DNA from 3 places in the Shewanella sp. QJM3NY_23 genome. Region 2 is predicted to be linked to each of the others. Evidence: predicted binding sites of a transcription regulator. Region 2 holds the regulator's gene; each other region holds the start of a gene.

Region 1 (8,080 bases), 1.9 Mb from region 2:
CTTTAATAAACCACGTCGTTGGATAAACTCTGGCGGCTTGGGCACCATGGGATTTGGTTTGCCGGCGGCGATGGGCGTTAAAATGGCTATGCCCAATGAGACAGTGATCTGCGTGACAGGCGATGGGTCGATACAGATGAACATTCAAGAGCTATCCACCGCTTTGCAATACGATACGCCAGTTAAAATTATCAACTTAAACAATCGTTTTCTTGGCATGGTTAAGCAATGGCAAGATATGATCTACTCAGGACGTCACTCACACTCCTATATGGATTCGGTACCCAATTTTGCCAAAATAGCCGAAGCCTATGGTCATGTGGGCATGACCATTAGCGATCCCGCAGAGTTGGAGGCTGGCCTAGAAAAAGCGCTGGCGATGAAAGATAAACTGGTCTTTGTTGATATTAGTGTCGATGAAACTGAGCATGTTTACCCTATGCTTATTCGCGGCGGGGCGATGAATGAAATGTGGTTAAGCAAAACGGAGAAAAGCTAATGCGTCGTATTATTTCTGTGTTACTTGAAAACCAACCCGGCGCATTATCTCGTGTGGTCGGCTTGTTCTCCCAGCGTGGCTACAATATTGAGAGTTTAACCGTTGCACCGACTGATGATGTGACCCTATCGCGTTTAAACATCACAGTGGTGGCCGACGCCGCGGTGTTAGAACAGATAGAAAAACAGCTGCATAAACTTATCGACATCTTAAAGGTCGCTAATATCACTGAGTCCAGCCATATCGAACGCGAACTGGCGTTAGTGAAAGTTAAAGCCAAAGGCGCTGGACGCGCCGAAGTGAAGCGCACTGCCGATATTTTTCGTGGTCAGATAGTCGATGTCACCGCCGAGCTTTACACCATACAGATGACAGGCACCACAGAAAAGCTTGACGCCTTTATCAGTGCTATCGGTGAAGTCACCAAAGTGATTGAGGTCTCTCGCTCTGGCGTCGTAGGCTTGTGCCGGGGTGAGAAATCGATGCGAGCCTAATGCCATCAAACTTGGTTGGTCAACAAAATGAGGTATAAAACGCCAGCGATATTGCGCTGGCGTTTTCATTTATCTGTCTTGGCCATGATATAACAACCTGCGCGGCTTACTCACTTGGTCAGTGAGCGTGATATAAGTAAGCATGGTAAAAGGTAAAGGGTAAAGGCCACATAGGCATGCACACTCGGGAAAAGACTAACTAAAGGGAGTACAAAGTTCGAATTATTTAATTAATATCAGCTGCTAAACCGCTTATCTGAGCATCCACCGGCGCACTATTCTAAACACTGAGTCATAATTCTATTTCAAGGCTAAATTCAAGGTAAACACTCAACGCGGCATCAGTTAACTTATTGATAGATTGATTAACTATATCGAAAGCCACAATAAATCGATATCATTCCCATGGTTAATACCAAAGACGATGGGGAGCGGTTCATTGAAGCAATTTGATTTTAATTTACTTACGGTACTTGAGGTATTACTCGAGGAACAAAGTGTCACTTCAGCAGCAGAGCGCCTCTATTTAAGTCAGTCGGCCGTGAGTAAGCAACTCAACAAACTGAGAGAGTCCTTCGATGATCAACTCTTTGAACGCACCGCGCATGGTTTACGCCCAACGCCCAAGGCAAAACAATTGGGACCTGAAATTCGTCAAATATTAAATCAAGTAGAGCAATTAACTCGACCAAGCCATTTTGAGCCATCAAATAGTCGCCGTCGTTTTCGCATCGAGCTAGTAGAGACGGCCTATTCATTAACTTACCCATATTTTATGCCGCAATTACTCAAGCAAGCCCCCAATATCACTGTCGATAGCCATACATGGAACAGTGAAAGCATGGACCGATTATTACGTTGTGATAATGATTTAGGTATAGCGTGCCGTGAATGGGATGACCGCTCTCAGTTACACATTAAAAACTTACCAGCATCCTTAAATTATGCCGAACTAACCCGAGATCACTCGGTCTGCCTTGTCCGTGAAGGCCATCCACTACTGGATGAAGAGTGGAATGTAGAGACATTCTTAAAATATCGGCATCTGCAGGTCACGTTTGGCGGGATCGCCCATTGGCTACTCGATGATGTATTACAAATAAAACATTTGAAGCGTGATATTGCCGTTAATCTAACGGATTTTCATTGCGCAATGCAGCTATGTGAGCAAAGTGACCTCATTCTGTGTTCGCCAGCCAAATATGCAAAAGAGATGATACGCCATTTCAAGTTGATCACCCTTCCCGTTCCAACTGAATTAGTACCTGGCACCTATGTGTTGTTATGGCACGAGCATTTTGACCTCGATCCCAGTCATCGCTGGTTGCGAGAGATGATTATTGCCTCAACTCAAACCGCGTACCGTCAACAGCTATGATATGGGCCATTTATGCATAAAACATATTCAGAGCAAAGTGCCCATATAAAACAATAACATTAGGCTGACATAGATTGCCGACACTCATACCGATACGGCGAATCATTCAGATGAACAAACAATAACGTCGGATTTAAGCCCCTCATCATAGGCAAATATAAATAGCCATGTCATACCAGCAGGTTTAACTTGGTAGATTGACATAACCCCTCTGCAACCTAGATGGATAATGCGTCACTTAACCTTGGTACGACTGCTGCGCCCACTTGATTTTTTACCGGCCAAGGTGCTGGCTTTAGCTGAACTTGCCTTACCACGGCGCTTGTTAAACTGGCCACTCGGGGCTTTAACCCCTTGCAATGATGTGGGCAATTGAGCACCAGCTTGGGCAATTAACTGCTCGAGCGAATCAATTAATGGCGTCATAAAACTCTGATACTTTGCCTCTTTACGACAAATGGCATCGAGGTGACTTTCCCATAAGGCCGTCATATCGGGTGTTGTGGCTGAGTCGGGTAAACTGTTTATCAAGCCTTTACCGACCTCGGTCGCGACAATCGATTTACCTTGGCGTTGTAAAAACCCACGTTTAAACAGCAACTCAATAATGCCTGCGCGAGTCGCCTCTGTGCCCAAGCCATCGGTATCTTTTAAGATTTTACGGATCTCAGGGTCGGTCACATAGCGATTAATGCCGGTCATAGCCGCTAGCAAGGTTGCATCCGAAAACGCTTTTGGGGCTTGGGTGTTTTTCTCAACTAACTCCGCCAGTCCCGAATGCAACGTTTGCCCCTTAATCAAAGGCGGCAACTGCTGCAACGTATCGGCCTCATCCTGCGGTGCCGATTTGCTTGTCGTCGCTGGAAACAGCTGTTTCCAGCCAAGGGCTCGGTCTTGCTTGGCTTTAGTGGTGAAGCGTCCCTTAACAATGTCCACTTCAACCTGAGTTTCATGATACAGATAAGGTGGATAAAACTGGGCTAAATATTGCCTAGCCACATGCAGATAAATTTGTTGCTCAGCCTGATTCAAACTGCCTAAGTTAGCGCGTTTTTCTGTTGGAACAATCGCGTGGTGCGCATCAACCTTGCTGTCATTCCACGCCTTCGATTTTATCTTTGGATCGGGCGATTCAATGCCTTGGACTAACTCAGGTGCGCCGCCAATGATGGCTTTAATCACACTGGGCGCCAACGTCAACTGCTCTTTAGGTAGATAGCGACTGTCTGAACGCGGATAAGTGATCAGCTTATGGCGTTCATACAGCGACTGGCAAGTATCGAGCACCGTCTTTGCACTCATACCAAAGCGTTTAGCCGCATCAATTTGAAGCGATGACAAGCTATAAGGTAGCGGCTGATGTTGTTGTTTATCTTTACTGTTAAGCCCTGTAACTACGGCAGTTTGTTGGCTTATACGGCTGATCACATTTTGGGCTAAGCCTTTAGATAGCACACGCCCTTCATCATCCATGTAGGGCAAGCAGGCTTCACTGGGTTGCCATTTGGCTTTAAAGCTTTGATCTTTGTCTGTGGTTAAATTAGCCAATACCTCATAAAAAGGTTTACTGATAAATTGCGCTATCTCGGCATCACGGCGAACCACTAACCCAAGCAGTGGGGTTTGCACTCGGCCAACCGATAACACGCCTTGATAGCCCACTTTGCGCCCTTGTAAGGTATAAGCTCGCGTCATGTTCATACCATAGAGCCAATCGGCACGTGAGCGCGCTAAGGCAGAAGTAGATAGCGGGATAAACTCGCGATTACTGCGTAGCTGACCTAAGGCGCGTTTAACCGCTTGCGGATTAAGATCGCTCACTAATAATCGCATGGTCTGGTTAAGCTTATCGCCTTTAACCCCAAGATGCGCAATTACCTCATCCACCAGCAACTGCCCTTCACGGTCTGGATCCCCTGCATTAACTAACTGAGATGCTTGTTTTACCAAGCCGCGCAGCACGGTTAATTGGCTGCGCGTTTTCGGCTTAGGTTTCATTTTCCATTGGCTAGGAATAATAGGTAAGTGTTCAAATTTCCATGATTTATATGCACTGTCATAGGTATCGGGCTCCGCTTGCTCAAGCAGATGGCCGATACACCAAGAGACACAATCCCCATTGGCGGCGGTAATGAAACCGTCGCCCTTTTTCAGCGGTTTGGGTAATACATCAGCAATGGCTCGGCCAAGGCTGGGTTTCTCGGCGATATATAAAATCATAGTACTCAGATAGTCAGGGCGAACAACTGTATAAATTAACAGTAACTTTAACTCAGCTTACCGCATGCTGCAAATCTAAAATACGGTTCATGACTTACAACATAGGGTATGTAAATTCAATTGAGAACAGTTCTCATTTGCGGGTAATATGGCGTACATTCATCGAGGAGCTAACAATGAATACCACGACTGTCACTCAACATAGGTTAGACCAAGTACTTATCTACCAATTCCTCTTGATAGCTGCATTACTTTTATTGGCCGCTCCGCTAGCGACAAAACCGTCAGAATTAGGCGTGTTACTGATGTTTAGTCTGCAGGTCATACTGACGAGCGTAGCTACCTTAGCGGCTATGGTTATCAAGCAACCCATTAATCGCATCTCGGTCACTATACTTTTTGGTATATGGTTACTGGTTTGGATTACACATTTGATGTAATAGCGATTAAGTACACTAAAAATAGCCAAGCAAATTGCAACGACTAGCTGCGCATTGTTATGAAAAGGCTGTACTGCGAGGTGTATTGCACTTACAAATGGCGTTAATGGTGCCGTGCGCCACACAATAGTTAACGGTTAGGCTCTCAAGAATGGGCAGCCAAGTTGCAATATCACTTGGCCACCAGATTAGACAACCTCTAAGGTAGTTAGGTTTTAAGCTTACCTAACTGTTGATGTTGCTGCGCCACCAACTCTGCTAGGCTAACGCTACTTTGCTGGGCTTCATCGGCAAGTCGAGCCAATTCAGCTGCGGAATCAGAAATACCAGTAATGTTACGATTAACCTCTTCAGTCACCGCGCTTTGTTCTTCCGCGGCGGTAGCAATATGAGTCACTTGGCTCGATACCTCTTCAATTTGTCCCACAATAGTATTGAGCGAGGATAAAGCGGACTCGGTTTGCTCTACGGCGCGCTGCGCTCCCTCAACACCTTGATCGATAATATGTGAGGCACTTTTGACTTCTTTCTGAAGCGAGTCGATTAATTTACCAATTTCATCGGTCGAAGTTTGAGTTTTCGACGCCAACGCCCGCACTTCATCAGCCACCACAGCAAAACCTCGGCCCTGCTCGCCTGCTCGCGCCGCCTCAATGGCCGCGTTTAATGCCAACAGATTAGTTTGCTCGGCAATGGCACTGATCACTTCCAAAATCTTACTGATATTGGTACTACTTTCGGCCACCTTACTTACCGCTTCCTTCGCTAATAGCGACTCATGAGACATAGTCGTCACGTAATTCATCGCTTGGCTGAGACTGTCTTCACCAGCTTTCACGTTGGCACTCATCGCCTCTGTTTCCATCGCCGTTTGCTCTGAAGCTTTAGCCACTTCTAATGCGGTTGCGCTCATTTCATTAACCGCAGTGACGACACTTTCTATTTCGCTGTATTGACGATTAACACTCTCACGCGTTTGCTGCGCAATATTGGCAGTGGTTTGACTCTCTGCTTGTGAGCGTTCAGCCAATACTTTCATTTCGCCAATGAGTATACGTAACTTAGTAATGAAGCTATTGATACCGCCACCAAGGGCTATCAATTCGGCGTGGGACTCTACATTAATAGTTTGAGTTAAATCACCTTCGGCACTGGCTAGGTTTTCGACCCGGCTTTGGATAACTTTTAATGGAGCAATAATATTGCGAATAACAAGGCTAATGGTCACCACGGCAATCACTGACACAATACTACCAATGATCAACAATAAGCTGCCAAGTGACGAGGCCATTTCTGTCATCGCTGTATCCATTGCGATGGCTTCTTTAAAGGCATCTTGTTTGGCCACTTCAATTAATAATGACCATTGTGCGTCAGCGAGCGGAATGTTAACGGGATAGGCGACCACAATATTATCCCCCACATCTAAATAGCCACCGTTACGATGCAAAGATTGATACTGTTTGGCTAGTGCGCTATCGATAGATTCTGCTAATGGACGCGCTTTTTTATTGTAATGACTAGCAGCTACCACTAACCCCTTGGCGCTGAGCAGTGTCACCTTAGCATTGCCGTTGTACAGCTTTTGCGACAACTCATCGATCATCGTTTGGAAAATGGGTAAGTTAACATCTGCTCCCACGACCCCTTTAAACTGATTATTGATCACCACAGGTACGATTAGCGATGTCATTAACTCGTTCTGACCAGGAGTTATCTCATAGAGGTAAGGCTCCATTAGGCAGGGTTTTTTAGTATCTCTTGCACATAGGTACCATTCGGCTTCTCTGAGGCCAAATTCGTTTAACGTGTCGATATATTTTTCATCGGCGTCGGTGACGGCTGAATGTTCGATACTGCCGCTATTGGTGCGGGTATAATAGATTTCCATGCTGCCTGCGTTGGGCACACTATGGCTAGCGCCTGCAAAGTATTCGCTGTCTTTAGTATCGTAGCCATTGGGTTCAAATTGAGCATACAAAGAGGACAGTTGACGATTTTTTTCCAAAGAGCCCCTAATTGTCACTTCAACACTGTCGCGGCTTAGTGGAGTGAGCAAGGATGTTTGCTCTAACATGCCAGAGAGTGAATAAGGTACACGGTAAGCCTCATTGATAAAAGCGGCCACCCGCTCTCCATATTCTCCAGCTCTTGCTGTCAGTTTAAATCGCGTTTCTTTTTGAATCGACTCCTGAACCTGGTCGGCTAATACGGCGTTTTTATCACTCAATGACCACCAGAGGCTCAATGATAGAATCGCCACAATGATTAAAAACAGTGCTGAGGTGATCCACAATAATTTGGTGCTTATGGATAATTGCTTCATTTAGTGCTCCTAGGCAAAAGCATGTACATCATTAAATAAGGGCATAGGCTACCGATTAAAAATAGCACTATTGTAGTAAATGATCATAAAGATCGGTAATTTACTCATCCAATGAGAAAAAAAACCGACTCACAAGGAAGTCGGTTTTAAATGGCACAGCTAAAGAGCATTATATGACTTGCTCATATTAAGGGTGACAAACATTATGCAGCTCGAGGTTTGTCCCTATATCTTTGATTCTATTCGCTTTTGTGTCATCATTGCGCAGTTGAGTCAGATGGTCTAAATAGGCTTGGTCGACATCATTGGTAATATAATGTCCATCAAAGACCGAGGTTTCGAAACGTGTGATATCAGGGTTTTGCTGACGCACGGCCTCAATTAAATCCTCAAGGTCTTGGAATATCATGCCATCGGCACCAATCAACTTAGTGATCTCTTCCACATCGCGGCCATGGGCAATCAGCTCACTGGTGGTTGGCATATCTATGCCATATACGTTTGGAAAACGAATTTCTGGGGCGGCTGATGCAAAATAAACTTTTTTGGCGCCCGCTTCACGAGCCATTTCGATGATCTGCTCAGAAGTGGTACCACGTACAATTGAATCGTCAACCAGCAGCACATTTTTACCTTCAAACTCGGCATTAATGGCGTTAAGTTTACGGCGAACCGACTTTTTACGCTCTTGCTGCCCAGGCATAATAAAGGTGCGGCCGATAT
Region 2 (8,080 bases):
TTAGCCTAACCATTTAGACGGCAGTAGAGGGTTATATAAGCCATTGCCAAGCTGTGGCCGTGCACAATAGACAAGGCTTAGCGCATCAGACACATCACCACCCGTGATGCATCTGGGCCAAAATAGTCAGCTTCTGTTTGCAACTCGACAAACCCCAATGCTAGGTATAAATGACGCGCTGGATTAGCTGGGTCCACAGTGAGCATTACCTGAGTGACCGACGGCGCCAAGTGATTAAGTGCATCGATTATCAAACGTTTGCCGATACCTCGGCCTTGGGCGAGTGTCTCCACGGCGACAGATAATATCCAACCTATATGCCGCTGCTCACTTTGCACCATTAGGATATAGCCAAGAAGACGATTATTGTGATCTATTGCAACACGCAAACCACTTGGCCAACAATCGAAACTCTGACGAAAAAAGAAATCCGGATAACAATGTGCGCCAAACACACGCTGTTCAAGCCGATAAACGCCGGCCAGTTCGCCCTTTTGCGCCGCACGCAGGGTAATATCAACTGGCTTATTCACTGACTAACAACTCATCCCAAGGTAAATGGGTCGAACCGACCACGATAAAATTAGGGTTTTCGAGCGATTCACGTTCGTTATAACTGAGCGGCTGCAGTTCAAGATCCATGATCTGCCCGCCCGCCTCTTCGACAATAATTTGTGCCGCGCCGGTATCCCACTCGCCAGTAGGGCCAATGCGTACATAACAATCGGCGCGCCCTTCGGCGACCAAGCAACTTTTAAGCGCTGCTCCGCCGAGCACCACTAGCTCACAATGCTTAGGCTGGTTCAGTAGCTTTAATACCGACTGCGGATCTTGGCGACGACTGACCGCCAAGCGCAATGAGCGCGAATCATCGAGTGTCAATTGACGACTGGCAATGCGCTGCTCGCCTTTACTCGAGCGCTTATAAGCCCCCAGTCCCGCGATGGCATAATAAATCACCTCTGTCATGGGTACATAAACAATCCCCATAATAGGGCGATTATGCTCAACTAGCGCAATGATCACCGAAAAGTCGCCGCTGCCAGCAATAAACTCTCCAGTGCCATCTAATGGATCGACCAGCCAATACCTGGGCCAATCGACGCGATCGGATAACGGGATGTCGGCATCTTCTTCAGATAACACAGGAATATCTGGAGTCAGCTGAGTCAGCGCAGCGGTGATAATTTGGTGCGCAGCGAGATCGGCAGACGTCACAGGGGTATTATCCGCCTTAATTTCTTTATCAAAGCTACCTTCAAGGTAAATATCTTTGATGGCCATTCCCGCTTCAACGGCGATGGCGATCACCTGTTCCACACACTCTTCTGGCTTCATCACAACTCCAACAACCTAGACAGGTAATGCATATATCCGAATTGAAATAACTATTTTAGTTTTAAATGCTTCTGGGCTAAAAACAAGGCACTCACACTTCTCGATTCTGAAAAGTCTTCCAATGCCAATAGCCCTGACCACTGTGCAAGCGGCCAAGAAACAACCTCTATTGGCTCAGGCTCATCGCCTTCAAGGCGACTCTCATACAGATCTTCTGCAATATAGATCTGCATCTTGCTGACAAAATAGCTGGGCGCCAGACTTAACTCCATTAAATGGGTTAATTTTTTAGCCCCAAAGCCTATCTCCTCTTGCAGTTCACGATTAGCGGCCTGCTCAGGCGTCTCTCCCGGATCAACTAACCCTTTGGGAAAGCCCAGTTCATAGCTGTGGGTTCCAGCTGCGTACTCTCTGCCCAGCAACAGTTGCTCCCCCAATACAGGAACCACCATTACGGCGCCACGATTACTGCCTTTCATACGCTCATACTGGCGCTCGACCTGATTAGAAAATTTCAGGTGTACTTGCTCAATTTGAAATAACCGACTCTGGGCAACAACTTGTGTATGTAATATCTGTGGCTTTTGGTCCGACATGAATGTCCCTGATAAAATGACGTTTGCATCACAGTTCAATCTTACTATGATGGGCCTAATCCACAACTCTCACGATAGAATTTTTTTACTGACCTTATGTTTCCTTGGGATAAAATCGATACTGTACTGCTTGATATGGATGGCACACTGCTAGATTTGCACTTTGATAGCCATTTTTGGCTCAAGCTAGTGCCGCAAACCTTAAGTCACAGCAGAAACATCTCTCTAAATGAAGCTAATGTCTTGGTAGAACAAGCCTACGATCAAGTGGTTGGCACCTTGGATTGGTATTGCCTCGACTACTGGCAGCAACAACTGCAACTGGATATTGTGCAGCTGCAACGCACATTGGCCGACAGGATACAGTTACGCCAAGACAGCATGCCATTTCTGCACACATTGGCTAAAAAGCATAAAACCAGAATATTAGTGACCAATGCCCACCCTCATAGCCTAGCACTCAAACTAGAACACACAGAGCTAGCGCAAGGGTTAGACCATATGATCTCCAGCCATGAAACGGGTTTTGCTAAAGAGCACCCTCAATTTTGGTCTAGCTTATTTAACCAATATCAATTGCAACCCAGTCGGTGTTTATTTATCGATGACAGCGAAGCTATCTTACATGCCGCCAAACAAGCTGGAGTTGGGTATTTGCTTGGCATAAGCAATCCTGATAGTAAAAAGCCCCATAAAATATTTACCGACTTTCCCGCAATCCATGATTACCATCACCTGTTAGATGACCTTATCGCCAGCAAGCCATAATAGCTCCACGCTTAATGACACAAGATAAGGATAAATGCAGGCGCGTGGTGTAACCAAACCCTATTGACTGCTTATTTGTTTCACCGCCCGAACTTGGCAGAGAGATCACCTCAACAGATAAGAGAGCAATCGCGCCACTCAGCGACACCCAATGAATCCTTTCCGTAAAATCAAATTCATAACATTGATTTAAATTAAAAAGTCAGGTTGCAATAAAAATAAATCTGCGACCTTCTTTTCCAGTTTTAAGCAAATCCCACCACATTGCCGACAAAAATATGCTTAATCCTTGCGCTACTTTAAATACTGTATATACTGACAGTTACTGTATGGAAAGACAGGATCTGTAATGAGACCATTAACCCCTAGACAAGCTGAAATATTAGAATTAATTAAACGCAATATTGCCGATACAGGCATGCCGCCTACCCGAGCTGAAATTGCTCGTCGCCTAGGCTTTAAAAGCGCCAATGCGGCCGAAGAGCATTTAAAAGCCTTAGCCAAAAAAGGCTGCATCGAAATAATGCCTGGGACCTCGCGAGGTATTAAGCTAACTCAAGAAGATGATAGCGAAGATCTTGGCTTACCACTGATTGGACAAGTCGCTGCCGGTGAACCCATTTTGGCCCAAGAACATGTTGAGCAACACTACAAAGTTGACCCAGCGATGTTTCGCCCAAGCGCTGATTTTCTCTTAAGAGTCCGCGGCGATAGCATGAAAAATATTGGTATTCTCGAAGGCGATCTACTTGCGGTACATAAGGTGGAGCAAGCCAGTAATGGGCAGGTTGTCGTAGCTCGCGTCGAAGATGATGTCACAGTAAAGCGCTTTGAAAAGAAAGGTAATACTGTATATCTTCACGCCGAAAATGAAGAATATTCACCGATAGTCGTCGACCTATCTACCCAAAGCCTTAGCATCGAAGGGCTTGCCGTAGGTGTTATCCGCAACGGAGATTGGCAATGAATAATCTAATGGGTAATGCCCCGCGGCATCCCGGCCTTTGGGTCGATATGAATAAGCAACACAAGCCAACTCAGCACTGTACCATTGCGACATTATCGAGTCGCACCCAAGGTAAGCATGAGTTGCAAGCGCTAACACCGCAATTAGCAAGATTAAGCCAACAAGGCCAGTGGGTAGTACTGATTAGCCCACCGAATATTGGCTATAAACAGATGCTCGCCGATGCCGGTGTTCGCATGGATAGAATCTTATTAGTGCACACCAAAGATGAAGTTGAAGCGCTATGGGCGATGGAAAAAGCGCTTACTAGTGGTACGTCCAGTGCGGTGATCAGTTGGACCCAAGCACTCGATGCACGCGATTACCGCCGCTTACAATTGGTCGCCAAAAGTACTCAGGCTCTGGGTGTTGTGATTGAAGAAGCCAATAGTCACCTACCAGTAACTGCCCTAGCAGAGCAAGATCCGGGCTACCACCAAGCATCATTATTTGGCTCACTGCACTAGCATTACTGCTCAAACTTTCCATACTTAAGCCCCGCGAGGGGCTTTTTTGTCGCTGTTTTTTTTAACAAAATAAAAAAAAGTGATCTTGATCAATATTTAAACAGCGATTAAGTTAGTAATAGATATCAACGATTATTTGTTATATCCGAACAATTTAGTAGTCGGCTTCATTGGCTTGCGAGTGAACATCTCTAGCAAAGTCCAGTTAAGCTGAAATTAGCCTGATATAGTCAGCCGTAAGTGCAAATGTGGTGACCACCAGCAATAACAACATCAATACCACCAGCGCACTATGAAGTCATCGTTGCTTTTTTGGGAACTGAAAAGTTTGCATGGAGCCGAGACATACTGTGTGACTTTTCTTTGTAGTTGCCTTCGCAATTGACAGAGGAGAAGTCTAGTGAAGCATCTGTGGTATAGCTTGCTGGGGTTACTACTAGCCCCGCCCATATTCGCAGCGGATATGCCCCTTAATATGACACCAGGGGTAACAGAGATCAGTGGTAAGGTTTTTGGCCTCCATATGACCATTCTCTATATCTGTTGCGCCATCGGCATCATAGTGTTTGGGGTAATGATCTACTCCATCATTAACCATCGTCGCTCAAAAGGCGCAGTGGCAGCCAATTTTCATGAAAGCACTAAAGTCGAAATAGCTTGGACTATCGTCCCTTTTGTTATCTTGATCGTGATGGCTATCCCCGCCACTAAGACTCTTATCGCCATGGAGGATCCTAGCGATGCAGATATCACCATCAAGGTAACGGGTTCACAGTGGAAATGGCATTACAGTTATTTTGATCACGATATCGAATACTACAGCTTGCTTGCTACCCCTAGAGCACAAATTGAAGGCAGTGAAACGAAGGGCGAAAACTATCTATTAGAAGTCGACAGACCCCTAGTACTTCCCATTAATAAAAAAGTGCGTTTCTTGATGACCTCAGATGATGTGATCCATTCTTGGTGGGTGCCAGCCTTTGCGGTAAAAAAAGATGCTAACCCCGGTTTCATCAATGAAGCTTGGACCCGCGTGGATAAACCCGGCACTTACCGCGGCCAATGTGCAGAACTGTGCGGTAAGGATCACGGCTTTATGCCCATAGTGGTTGAAGTGTTGTCTGAAGCCGATTTTGATATCTGGATCGATGAGCAAAAAAACCAAGCCACAATCGCCGCCGCCGCGACCGAAGCCTCATTATCGCAAACCTTATCTATGGATGAACTGATGACCCAAGGTGAGCAGATATACATGGCACGCTGCGCCGCCTGCCACCAGCCAAATGGCATGGGACTTCCAGGGGTGTTCCCCGGATTAAAAGCCAGCGCCATTGCCACCGGCCCAGTCACAGCACATATCGATATTGTTGTTAATGGTAAGGCGGGCACTGCAATGCAAGCCTTCGCTGGACAGCTAACACCACAGGAGATAGCGGCTGTGGTGACATATGAGCGTAACGCTTGGGGCAATGATGTCGGTGATACCGTCCAAGCCGCTGACGTTAGTCAACATGGTCAATAGGGAGGCATGATGAATACAACAACGCGCGAAGCCAATATGGATGCCGCTCATATTGAAGAGTCTAACGAACACCACGAAGCTCACCCAACCGGCATAAAGCGTTGGCTATTTACCACTAATCATAAAGATATCGGCACCTTATACCTGTGGTTCAGCTTTATTATGTTTCTTACTGGCGGTGCCATGGCCATGGTGATCCGAGCCGAACTGTTTCAGCCTGGATTACAATTAGTCGAGCCCAACTTTTTTAATCAAATGACCACTGTACATGGCTTGATCATGGTGTTTGGTGCCGTCATGCCCGCCTTTACAGGCCTGGCAAACTGGCTAATACCCATGATGATTGGCGCGCCTGATATGGCGCTACCACGGATGAATAACTGGAGCTTTTGGATTTTACCCTTCGCCTTTACCATATTATTAAGCTCACTCTTTATGGAAGGTGGTGGCCCCAACTTTGGTTGGACATTCTATGCTCCGCTATCCACCACTTATAGCCCTGATAGCACGGCACTGTTTGTATTTTCTATCCATATTATGGGGATCAGCTCCATCATGGGAGCCATCAACGTGGTGGTGACGATTGTGAATATGCGCGCCCCCGGCATGAGCTGGATGAAATTACCGCTATTTGTGTGGACCTGGTTAATCACCGCTTTCTTGTTGATTGCCGTCATGCCTGTGCTTGCTGGGGTGGTCACTATGGTACTGACGGATAAATATTTTGGCACTAGCTTCTTTGATGCAGCTGGTGGCGGCGATCCTGTGATGTTCCAACATATTTTCTGGTTCTTCGGCCACCCTGAAGTCTACATTATGATCTTACCTTCATTTGGTATCATATCGGCTATTGTGCCCGCCTTTAGTCGCAAACGTCTCTTTGGTTACTCCTCTATGGTTTATGCCACTGCCAGTATTGCGATTTTGTCCTTCTTGGTTTGGGCACACCATATGTTTACCACGGGCATGCCAGTATTTGCTGAGCTGTTTTTTATGTATTGTACTATGCTCATCGCGGTGCCAACTGGGGTTAAGGTCTTTAATTGGGTCGCCACCATGTGGCGCGGATCACTCAGTTTTGAAACACCTATGTTGTTTGCCATCGCCTTTATCATACTGTTCACCATAGGCGGATTTTCGGGGTTGATGCTAGCCATTACTCCGGTGGATTTCCAGTATCACGATACCTATTTCGTGGTGGCTCACTTCCATTATGTATTGGTCACAGGGGCTATCTTCTCCATTATGGCCGCCGCCTATTATTGGCTACCTAAATGGACTGGACATATGTATGACGAGAAGCTGGGTAAACTGCATTTTTGGTGTTCGGTTATCTCAGTTAACGTGTTGTTTTTCCCTATGCACTTTTTAGGACTCGCGGGAATGCCGCGTCGAATTCCTGATTATGCAATTCAATTTGCTGATGTTAACCAAATTGTCTCTATTGGCGGCTTCGCTTTCGGGCTATCGCAGTTTATCTTTCTCGCCTTAGTGATTAAGTGCATCAAGGGCGGTGAAAAAGCACCAGCTAAACCTTGGGATGGTGCAGAGGGATTAGAGTGGACTCTGCCAAGCCCGGCTCCTTATCACTCATTCTCGACTCCTCCCGAGGTGAAATAACATGTCCCAGCCCCTGGCAGCATCAAACCGCAAGCTGATCATCTGGCTAATCGCTGGCGCGATAGGCATGTTTGGCTTTGGGTTTGCCTTAGTGCCGTTATACGACGTGCTATGTGAGCAACTGGGCATTAACGGCAAGACACAATCGACAGCGTCGACCTACAAGCCGATGACCATAGATACGTCGCGAATGGTGACCGTCGAATTTATGGCTCATATACAACAGGATATGCCATGGGAATTTACGCCAGAGGTCAAACGTATGCAGGTTCACCCTGGCGAGCTTGTACGCACTAACTTTAACGCTAAGAGCCTAGCGCTTGCGACCACCGTAGGCCAAGCCATTCCCTCGGTATCACCTGGGCAGGGGGCCGCCTACTTTAATAAAACCGAGTGTTTCTGCTTTAATCAGCAGCGGTTAGCGGCGCAAGGTAGTGCTGCATTACCGCTAATTTTCTATGTCGATCCCGATCTACCAGACACGATATCGACACTGACACTTTCCTATACTCTCTACAACATCACCGACAAGGGTTATGTCGGCGCTGTTGAGCAAGGAGCGGCAAAATGACCACTAAACACGAACACTATTATGTGCCAGCGCAAAGTGCCTGGCCCATAATAGGCGCCATCGGGCTATTTTTAATCGCCTTTGGGGCTGGCACTTATATACAGCAGCTCAATAGCGAGCAATCGAGCGGCGGTTATATTCTGACTGCCGGGATTGCAGTGATTGTGTATATGATTTTTGGCTGGTTCAGAA
Region 3 (8,080 bases), 1.9 Mb from region 2:
TATCGACGCTGTTGAACCAAGTCAAACATCTTATACGCAGCGGCTAAATCGCCACTCTTAAGCATGTCATCAAATTCGGTAGCATAGACCTTAAAACTGTCAATATCGCTTTGTAATAGCACATTACGGCGATAATCCAGTTGTTTTAAGTAGCGGTCGAACACCTGCATAGCAAAGGCATCATCAAAGTTAAAACGATGATAATGATTACGTGCATAGGTGTCCGCCACTCGCTTACTCGCCACTTTATGCTGTGGCTCTTGATTCAAAGAGGGCAACTCGCTTGATGGAATTGTAGGCGTCAATGCCCAAGCCGAGAATCCTACAAAAATGCTGGCAATTGAAGCTACCAGAGTTAGTTTTCGCATCAACAAGTTACTCCTTTGTACAATAGAACAGTTATAGCAGGATATGTTCAACCTTCACTTTAATGGTTAATCCTGAATCTAACTGCACTTGTATATCTTCTTTTTTGATGTCGAGTACGACACCCGCTACTGGTGATTTACCAAGTTTGACATTGACGCGTTGATTTGGTTTCAACTCGCCTAAAACTGCAGGTGTCAAATTCTGTACTGCAACGTCAGGTTTTGCCACTTTAGCCGCCGCAGGCTTGCGCTTAGGCGCTGGCTTTTTAAAGGGCTTTTTTTCAGCCTTAGGCTGAGTATTTTCGCCTTTGCTAGCCGCCGCTTTCGCTAAACGTTTAGCCTTGGCTTTTTCTTGACTCTCTTTCAGTGTAGCTTGTGCATGATCGATATGCTCTTGCTCTAGCTCACCGCATTCGTTGCCATCAAGGTCGACACGCTTTGCCCCAGCTTTGATACCTTTCAGGTAGCGCCAACTGCTAGTATAGCGACGTAAGGCAATTCTCAATTGAGTTTTACTGACTTTAGAATCATCAGCTAACCTTTCAGCCAAGTCCTGAAACAATCCAATTTTAAGGGGTTTAGTTTCACCTTCAGCAATAAAGCACAAAGGAAATGTTTCATATAAATACGCAAGAATAGCGTTGGTGTCGGTCAACTTTTCTGTTGATTCCATCATTACTTCCACAGTTTAAAAAGGGACTATCACCACACCAAACATGTGTTGGTGGGCGTGTCGTTCATATTTGTTGGATGCAGTTAACGGGCGTGATCTTACCTAGCGTAGATACACCCGTTAGCGTTTCGTCCAACATACCTTATCAATTACACTTAACAAACGCCAAGTATTCATTTCAAGCAATGAAATATTCCCCAGCGTTTTTGATGTTCGTCAAGCAGCCTATTATAAGCCTGCTAGATACGAATGCGACCATCAATTGCGCAAAATTGGTGTTAGTTTAAGCAAATAAAGCCTTTTCCAAACTTTTTACTACTAATTCAAGGCCATTTTCATCGACTTGATCAAATCTCGCCAAAGATGGGCTATCGATATCGAGAACCGCGATCACTTGGCCATTACGTCTTAATGGGATGACAATTTCTGAATTACTCGCCGAATCACAGGCTATATGACCGGCAAATTGATGTACATCGGCGACACGTTGCGTGGTATTGGTTTGCGCTGCTGTACCACAAACCCCCTTGCCCATAGGAATACGAGTGCAAGCCACTTTACCTTGGAAAGGCCCTAATATCAGTTGTTCGCCCTCAACCAGATAAAATCCAGCCCAATTGATATCGTCAAGGTTGTCATTAATTAATGCGGAAAAGTTGGCCATGGCTGCGATAAGGTTGTCTTCGCCGCTAAATAACGCTTCGGTTTGGCGAGCTAAAGTGTCATAACACACAGAGGTCATAGAGTGTCCTAATAAATTATGCTTTTGATTCAGTTTTTTTACTGGCTTTTTTTACAGCTGCCGGTTTGGTTACCGATCCGCCCTTTAATAAGCCCATCAGTTGATCTTTATTTTCAGCTAAATAAAAGCTGAATTTTTCCAGTGCATCGTCATCGAGGCCTAACTGAGCCTGTTCGATAAAAGGAAGAAGATTGTCTGCGATATCGAGCATCTTATCAAAGGCATCGGCCTCTTTTTTAGATGTGAATGTCATCTTCTCTACCCCTTCTCTAACTACGACAAATTTCGTTATAACTGCCATGCCTGCCCTCATACTGTTTTTATATACAGCTGTAGAATCTCATAAATACAAGTTGTTATGCAAGTGTTCAAATTTATCTGATAGAATCTTGTTCTATTATTTTGCTATCAATGACTTCACTGACACTGAAGCAACATGGTAACGACTTGCAAAAACAACGGCTTTTTGGATCTGAAGAATAGGGGGCAATAATGTATTTCACCCGCCCCAAACGATAGGAATATCCATCATTACTTCCGATAGAAACGTGTTAGACAAGAGCATTATCCTGTGCCGCTCGTGTGACTTAATCGTCAGCAAGCGGGCGTTACCTATTGGGGTAAGAGCCCTCTGTCCTCGCTGCCATAGTAATTTGTACGACACCCCATATTGCTCCATCAATGGTATGCTCGCCTTATGTATTACTGCTTTAGTACTGTATTTTCCGGCTAACATTTTCCCTGTATTAGAGTTACATTTTTTAGGGAGTGTACGCACCACAACCGTGATTCAAGGCGCTATGTCGGTGGCATCTCAAGGGTATTGGGTGGTCGGTATTGCTGTTTTAGTGGCCGCGGTTATCGCTCCTGGTTTACTCATTTTGTCTGTATTGGCACAAATTTTAATCGTTAAGTATCAAATGAAAAATCCCTTTTTTCGTAATATTTACCGACACCTGCTGCGCTGGCATAGCCTGTTGACTGAGTTGACTATGCTGGAGATATATATGATTAGTATCTTTGTTTCAGTGTTTCAACTCTCCGACTACACCGACCTCTATTTTGGTATAGGGACATTCTGTTTCAGTATTTTATTTATTGTGGTGATTTTCTTGCAGCGTGAATACGATATCGAGCATATGTGGAACCAGCTCAATGAATGACACTCACAGCAACTCGCAAGGACAAGCTGCGGGGATCACCAGTTGCCCTACTTGCGCCAAACTTTGCCGAATTGAAGATAACTATTGCCAACGTTGCGGTCAACGGGTGCAGAGCCGAGATTATGCCAGCATCCAAAAAAGCTGGGCACTACTGATCACCGCCGCCATTTTGTTAGTGCCAGCCAACTTGTATCCTATTACAGTTATGACAAGCCAAGGCCAAGTTCGCCGAGACACCATATTTAGCGGTATTAATCATTTGATCCATTTAGACTTATGGCCTATTGCTATCATTTTATTTACCGCCAGTATTCTAGTGCCAATGCTTAAAATTATCGGGTTGGCGACCTATCTGCTTGCCATGAGTTATCGTTTACCCATTTCAAAAAAGACATTAATGACAGGCTTTCACATCATTGAATGGATTGGCCGCTGGTCAATGTTGGATCTGTTTGTTATATCGATAACGGCAGCCTTAGTTAATATGGGGCAGATATTTGATGCTAAACCCGCCCCTGCTGCAACGGCCTTTGCATTAGTGGTCTTACTGACACAACTGGCGGCGAAAGTATTAGACACGCGTTTACTCTGGGACCGATTGGAAGCGAAAGATGACAAAAATTGAAACACCTAAAGTGGTAAAGAAAAAGTTATTTTCGCCAATTTGGCTGTTACCTATCATAGCGCTAGTGCTGGGCGCTTGGCTGGGCGTTAAGAGTATCCGAGAATCGGGTATCGATGTGCGTATCCATTTTCCAAGTGCCACAGGTATCGATGTCGGTAAAACCTTAGTACGTTATCAAGGTTTGACCGTCGGTAAAGTGGTCGACATTAGTATCGATGATGCTCTGCAAGGTGTGAATGTCGATCTGTTGATGGATTATCGTTCCACCCCATTTTTAAAAGACAACACCAAATTTTGGCTGGTCACTCCTAAAGCCTCAATCACAGGTGTTGAGGGGCTCGATGCGCTTTTTTCCGGTAACTATATCGCCATTCAACCTGGTGATGGCAATGATCGCAGTGAGTTTATCGCCGAAGATCAGGCCCCGCCAGTCGCACCAGGATCCGACGGTTTAATGGTGCAATTGAGTAGCCCAACCTTAGGCTCGCTCGATATAGGCTCGCAAATCTTTTATCGCCAAATACCTGTCGGTAAAATTTTCAGTTATCGCTTAGTCAATGACAGCAGTATCTTACTTAATGCTTATATACAGAAGCAGTACACACATTTAGTGAAACAAAACTCGCAATTCTGGAACGTCTCAGGTTTAGCCGTCGATGCATCACTGTCGGGTATCAAGGTGAAAACAGAGAGTCTGTCAGCCATTTTAGCCGGTGGCGTCAGCTTTTCCTCTGATCCTAATGGTCTCCAAGCCGAGCCAAATCAACACTATACAATTTTTGATAATAAAGATGCCGCCATTGGTGGCGTGGGGTTCTCACTGCTGGCCAGTGACGCCGATGCCATTCAAACGGGTGCAAGCATTGTATTTCGTGGCATAGAGATTGGCCGCGTAACCCACACACATTTAAGTGACGCTGGCGTCCTATTTGATGCAACATTCGATACCGATTATGCCCACCTCTTGAGTGGCACTGCACAATTTTGGGTCGAAGGCGCCGACATATCGACACAGGGTATCAAGCATGCCGCACGCTTACTCACAGGTAGCGTGATCAATTTTATGCCCGGTACAGGTGAGCCTTTAGCACAGTATCCACTACTCGATAGCGCCCCGCCATTACATAACCAACCTTTCGCGTTGACATTAACGGCCAGCGAAAACCCGGGCATCAACATTGGAGCACAGGTTCGGTTTAAACAGTTACCTATTGGCAGTGTCAGCGCCGTTCGGTTTAAGCAAGATTACAGTGGCGTCGAATATTCAATAGAAATATGGCCTGAGTATCAAAATCTTATCTCATCTGGTAGTTATTTCATTCCTGAATCAGCATTAGCTATTGACGCATCAATCGAGGGTGTAACGGTCAAAACCCGTGACTTAGGCACACTCACCCAAGGGGCGATCAGTTTAATTCAAGGCAAATCTTTAACCCCAGTAAAAGAGCACACTACCTTAGCCTTATTTAGCTCGCAGAAACAGGCAAAGGAAACCATCAGCCTAGCGGCTCAGCGACGCATCACCCTGTTGAGCCCAGACGGCGCCGATTTAAGTGCGACATCACCGCTCTATTTTAAAAAGATGCAAATTGGCCAAGTGCATAATGTGGCTTGGCAGCCGCAGAGCAACAATTTTGCCATCACCCTAGGAATTGATAAGCAATTTGACTCACTGTTAACCCCTAAAACTGTGTTTTGGCGTAACAGCGCCTTGACTGTCGATGCCAGCCTACGGGGCGTCAATGTAGAGGTAGCGCCTTTGAATGGGGCTATCAAAGGCAGCGTAAGTTTAGGCCTACTCGATAGCGATAATGCTGTTAATCGCCAACACTTATATGGCTCTAAGGCGCTTGCTTTAGCCAAAGCAACCCCTATCACACTTAGTTTTCCCGCCACAACTAAGTTAGCGGCTAAGGCAGCTATTCGCTATTTAGGTCATCAGGTGGGTGAAATCGAGCAGGTTAAACTCAATGACGATCTCAGTACGGTCAGTGTCGATGCTTATCTTTATGGGGATTATGCCAAGGCATTTACCCACCAAGATGCGCAATATTTTTTAGTCGATGCGCAGATTTCGTTATCTGGCATTCAGGCGGCTGAAACCCTACTTACCGGCCCATACGTGGCAGTCCTTCCTGGTAATAGCCAACAGTTAAGTCAGCATTTTATTGGCCTGACCGACAACCCAGTGCAACTAGATGATGGTTCGCTGCAGGTGACCCTTATCGACAGCAATTTAGGCTCCATAAAAATAGGCAGCCCCATTATTTTTCGCGGCATTAAGATTGGTGAAATAGCCCATTACCAATTATCAAACAACGGAACTGAGGTCAACATGCGAGCACAAATCGATACGCGCTATCAACATTTAGTCAATCAAAGCAGTCAATTTTGGGATATGTCAGGCATCAAGGTCGATGTCGGTCTATTTTCTGGCGCTCAAATAGAAACAGGATCACTTGAGACCATACTCACTGGCGGTATCGGGGTCGCGACACAAGCGGTGACCGGTCCAGCCAATCGACTGAGCAGCAATCAGGCTTTTACCCTACATGACAAACCACAAACTGACTGGCTTAATTGGGCGCCAAATCAACAGCCCAATCCATAATCATCATTAAGCAACTAACATAAATGAACCGAGGGACGAGCCTCGCGGTTGCGAGGCATTAATGCGACTCATATCGCGACTAGACCAATGAATATTGCGTAAACTGAAACTCAATAAATGGTCAGTAACAATAGAGATGTTCAGTACCGCGAGGAAGCTTTCACCATGTCAAAAGATCTGCTGCGTACAGCAGCCATCAACCTAAAAAAAGCAGTACCACTGATGTTAAAACATCAGATCCCCACCACCCCGACAAATTACGCATTATGGTACGCCTATGTGGGTGAGCAACATCCGGTATTAGTTGAAAAAATGGATAACCTCGTGGCCCAGTATCAAACTTGTCCCCCCGTCAATGCTCAATTACTGTATCGTGAGCACTTGTCTGATCCGGTTGAAATCGATGTACTGGATATGCGACAAAACTTAGAGGCCATGACACTGGAACTATCGCAATCGCTTAAAGATACCAATCATGATGCCAAAGGCTTCCAAAAGCGGATAGACCAAAACTTCGAGCAACTCAATCGCATTGAAGAGGAAGGGGTCAGCCTAGAAAAAGTTCTCGGGCTAGTACGTAATTTAGTGAAAGAGTCTGATGACATACGCACCAGTACCGAATTTTTTACCGCCAAATTACAACAGGCACAACAAGAAATAGATGCCCTGCGCGGCCAGCTGAAACGCTCAGAAAAAGATGTCTATTATGATGCGTTAACTGGTGTGCTCAATCGCCGAGCGTTCGATCAAGATTTGGCCGGCATTATCACTCAAGCCCCTGAAGGCACCTGCCTTATTTTGGTCGATATTGACCATTTTAAAGGCTTTAACGACACCTATGGTCACCTACTTGGCGACAACGTCCTAAAGGCCGTCGCTAAACGTCTAAGTGAAGCGTGCCGCGATGGCAGCAAAATTTACCGCTTTGGCGGTGAAGAATTTGCCATTTTAGTCCCCAAAAGCCACCAGCGTAAAGCGCGACATCTGGCCGAGGCCATGCGCCGTTCACTGGAAAAAGTCAGTATCAAAGATCGTCGTAAAGACCAGTTGATCGATACCATTACCGCCTCTTTTGGGGTCAGCGAATGGCAGAAACAAGATAGTCCGGCCCAGCTAATTGAACGCAGTGACGGTTTTCTTTATGATGCCAAACGACTCGGGCGTAACCGCGTGATGCCCATCTAAATCTAAATGAGCCCCACACGCGGCGCTGAAAATAAATCTGCAGTGCCGCTCATAATGCAATAAACATCAATTAAGCAGCAACTGACGCCAGCTGTATTTGTGGCTTTGCCGCCACGGGCTCAGCTATCACCACAAAACGCCAGCGACTTTGCGCACCCAAGCTGTCAAATGGATAACAGGTGACTAAGGTTAGCTGCAAATCATCTTGCCCATCAAGCAGCCGAGTATCAGCTTCGGCCACTATTTGAATCGACACCACCCGATAATCAATCGTTGTTGACGAGCTATCTTGCACCTGCAGTCGCTGCCCAGGTTGCACCCCTTTTAAATGGGCAAAATGAGTATCTCTATGGCCGGCAATCACAGTATTGCCCCAGCCATTAAGTTGGTTTGCCCCCATTAACGTGGCAGGACCAAACGCCAAGTTTCTGCCAGACGCGCCCGCTAATACATATAAGGCTTGTCCCTGCAATTGCCCCTGCCCTGAAACAAACTGCAGCTTAGCCACTGGATATGTGTCGGCCCAGCTCCATGGCTTATGTTGCTTACCATCGTTTAAGGTATCGCTCCACGCCTGCTCGATTAGAAATTGGGCAAAATGTGCCTTCGCCTGCATATAGCCTCCTTTACACAATAATACAATCGCAACGATACCAACCAATAGCATGATGCGATGACGATGAGCGCTTATCTGTACTGGCATGGTTACCCTC

What was found. Region 2 encodes LexA, which represses DNA repair genes until DNA is damaged. Its sites were predicted from a motif close to TACTGTATNNNNATACAGTA; they were not measured.
Region 1: the regulator LexA is predicted to act here: its motif matches at 4,616-4,635, upstream of AC0VXX_RS10295 (DNA topoisomerase III).
Region 3: the regulator LexA is predicted to act here: its motif matches at 2,096-2,115, upstream of AC0VXX_RS10175 (YebG family protein).

What each region holds. Positions count from the first base shown of each region.
Region 1 is NZ_CM149657.1:2,270,466-2,278,545, forward strand. It holds gene AC0VXX_RS10280 (acetolactate synthase 3 large subunit) at 1-499, shown strand, start outside; gene ilvN (acetolactate synthase small subunit) at 499-993, shown strand; gene AC0VXX_RS10290 (LysR family transcriptional regulator) at 1,418-2,371, shown strand; gene AC0VXX_RS10295 (DNA topoisomerase III) at 2,606-4,591, opposite strand; gene AC0VXX_RS10300 (hypothetical protein) at 4,768-5,031, shown strand; gene AC0VXX_RS10305 (methyl-accepting chemotaxis protein) at 5,240-7,357, opposite strand; gene purF (amidophosphoribosyltransferase) at 7,545-8,080, opposite strand, start outside.
Region 2 is NZ_CM149657.1:104,112-112,191, reverse strand. It holds gene AC0VXX_RS00520 (GNAT family N-acetyltransferase) at 78-533, opposite strand; gene cysQ (3'(2'),5'-bisphosphate nucleotidase CysQ) at 526-1,338, opposite strand; gene nudE (ADP compounds hydrolase NudE) at 1,389-1,934, opposite strand; gene yrfG (GMP/IMP nucleotidase) at 2,031-2,702, shown strand; gene lexA (transcriptional repressor LexA) at 3,052-3,669, shown strand; gene AC0VXX_RS00495 (cell division inhibitor SulA) at 3,666-4,175, shown strand; partial or broken gene coxB (cytochrome c oxidase subunit II) at 4,576-5,688, shown strand; gene ctaD (cytochrome c oxidase subunit I) at 5,707-7,317, shown strand; gene AC0VXX_RS00480 (cytochrome c oxidase assembly protein) at 7,319-7,888, shown strand; gene AC0VXX_RS00475 (cytochrome c oxidase subunit 3) at 7,885-8,080, shown strand, end outside.
Region 3 is NZ_CM149657.1:2,240,720-2,248,799, forward strand. It holds gene prc (carboxy terminal-processing peptidase) at 1-368, opposite strand, end outside; gene proQ (RNA chaperone ProQ) at 400-1,041, opposite strand; gene AC0VXX_RS10170 (GAF domain-containing protein) at 1,325-1,783, opposite strand; gene AC0VXX_RS10175 (YebG family protein) at 1,800-2,084, opposite strand; gene AC0VXX_RS10180 (paraquat-inducible protein A) at 2,332-2,946, shown strand; gene AC0VXX_RS10185 (paraquat-inducible protein A) at 2,939-3,571, shown strand; gene AC0VXX_RS10190 (PqiB family protein) at 3,558-6,182, shown strand; gene AC0VXX_RS10195 (GGDEF domain-containing protein) at 6,348-7,367, shown strand; gene AC0VXX_RS10200 (class GN sortase) at 7,438-8,070, opposite strand; gene AC0VXX_RS10205 (marine proteobacterial sortase target protein) at 8,073-8,080, opposite strand, start outside.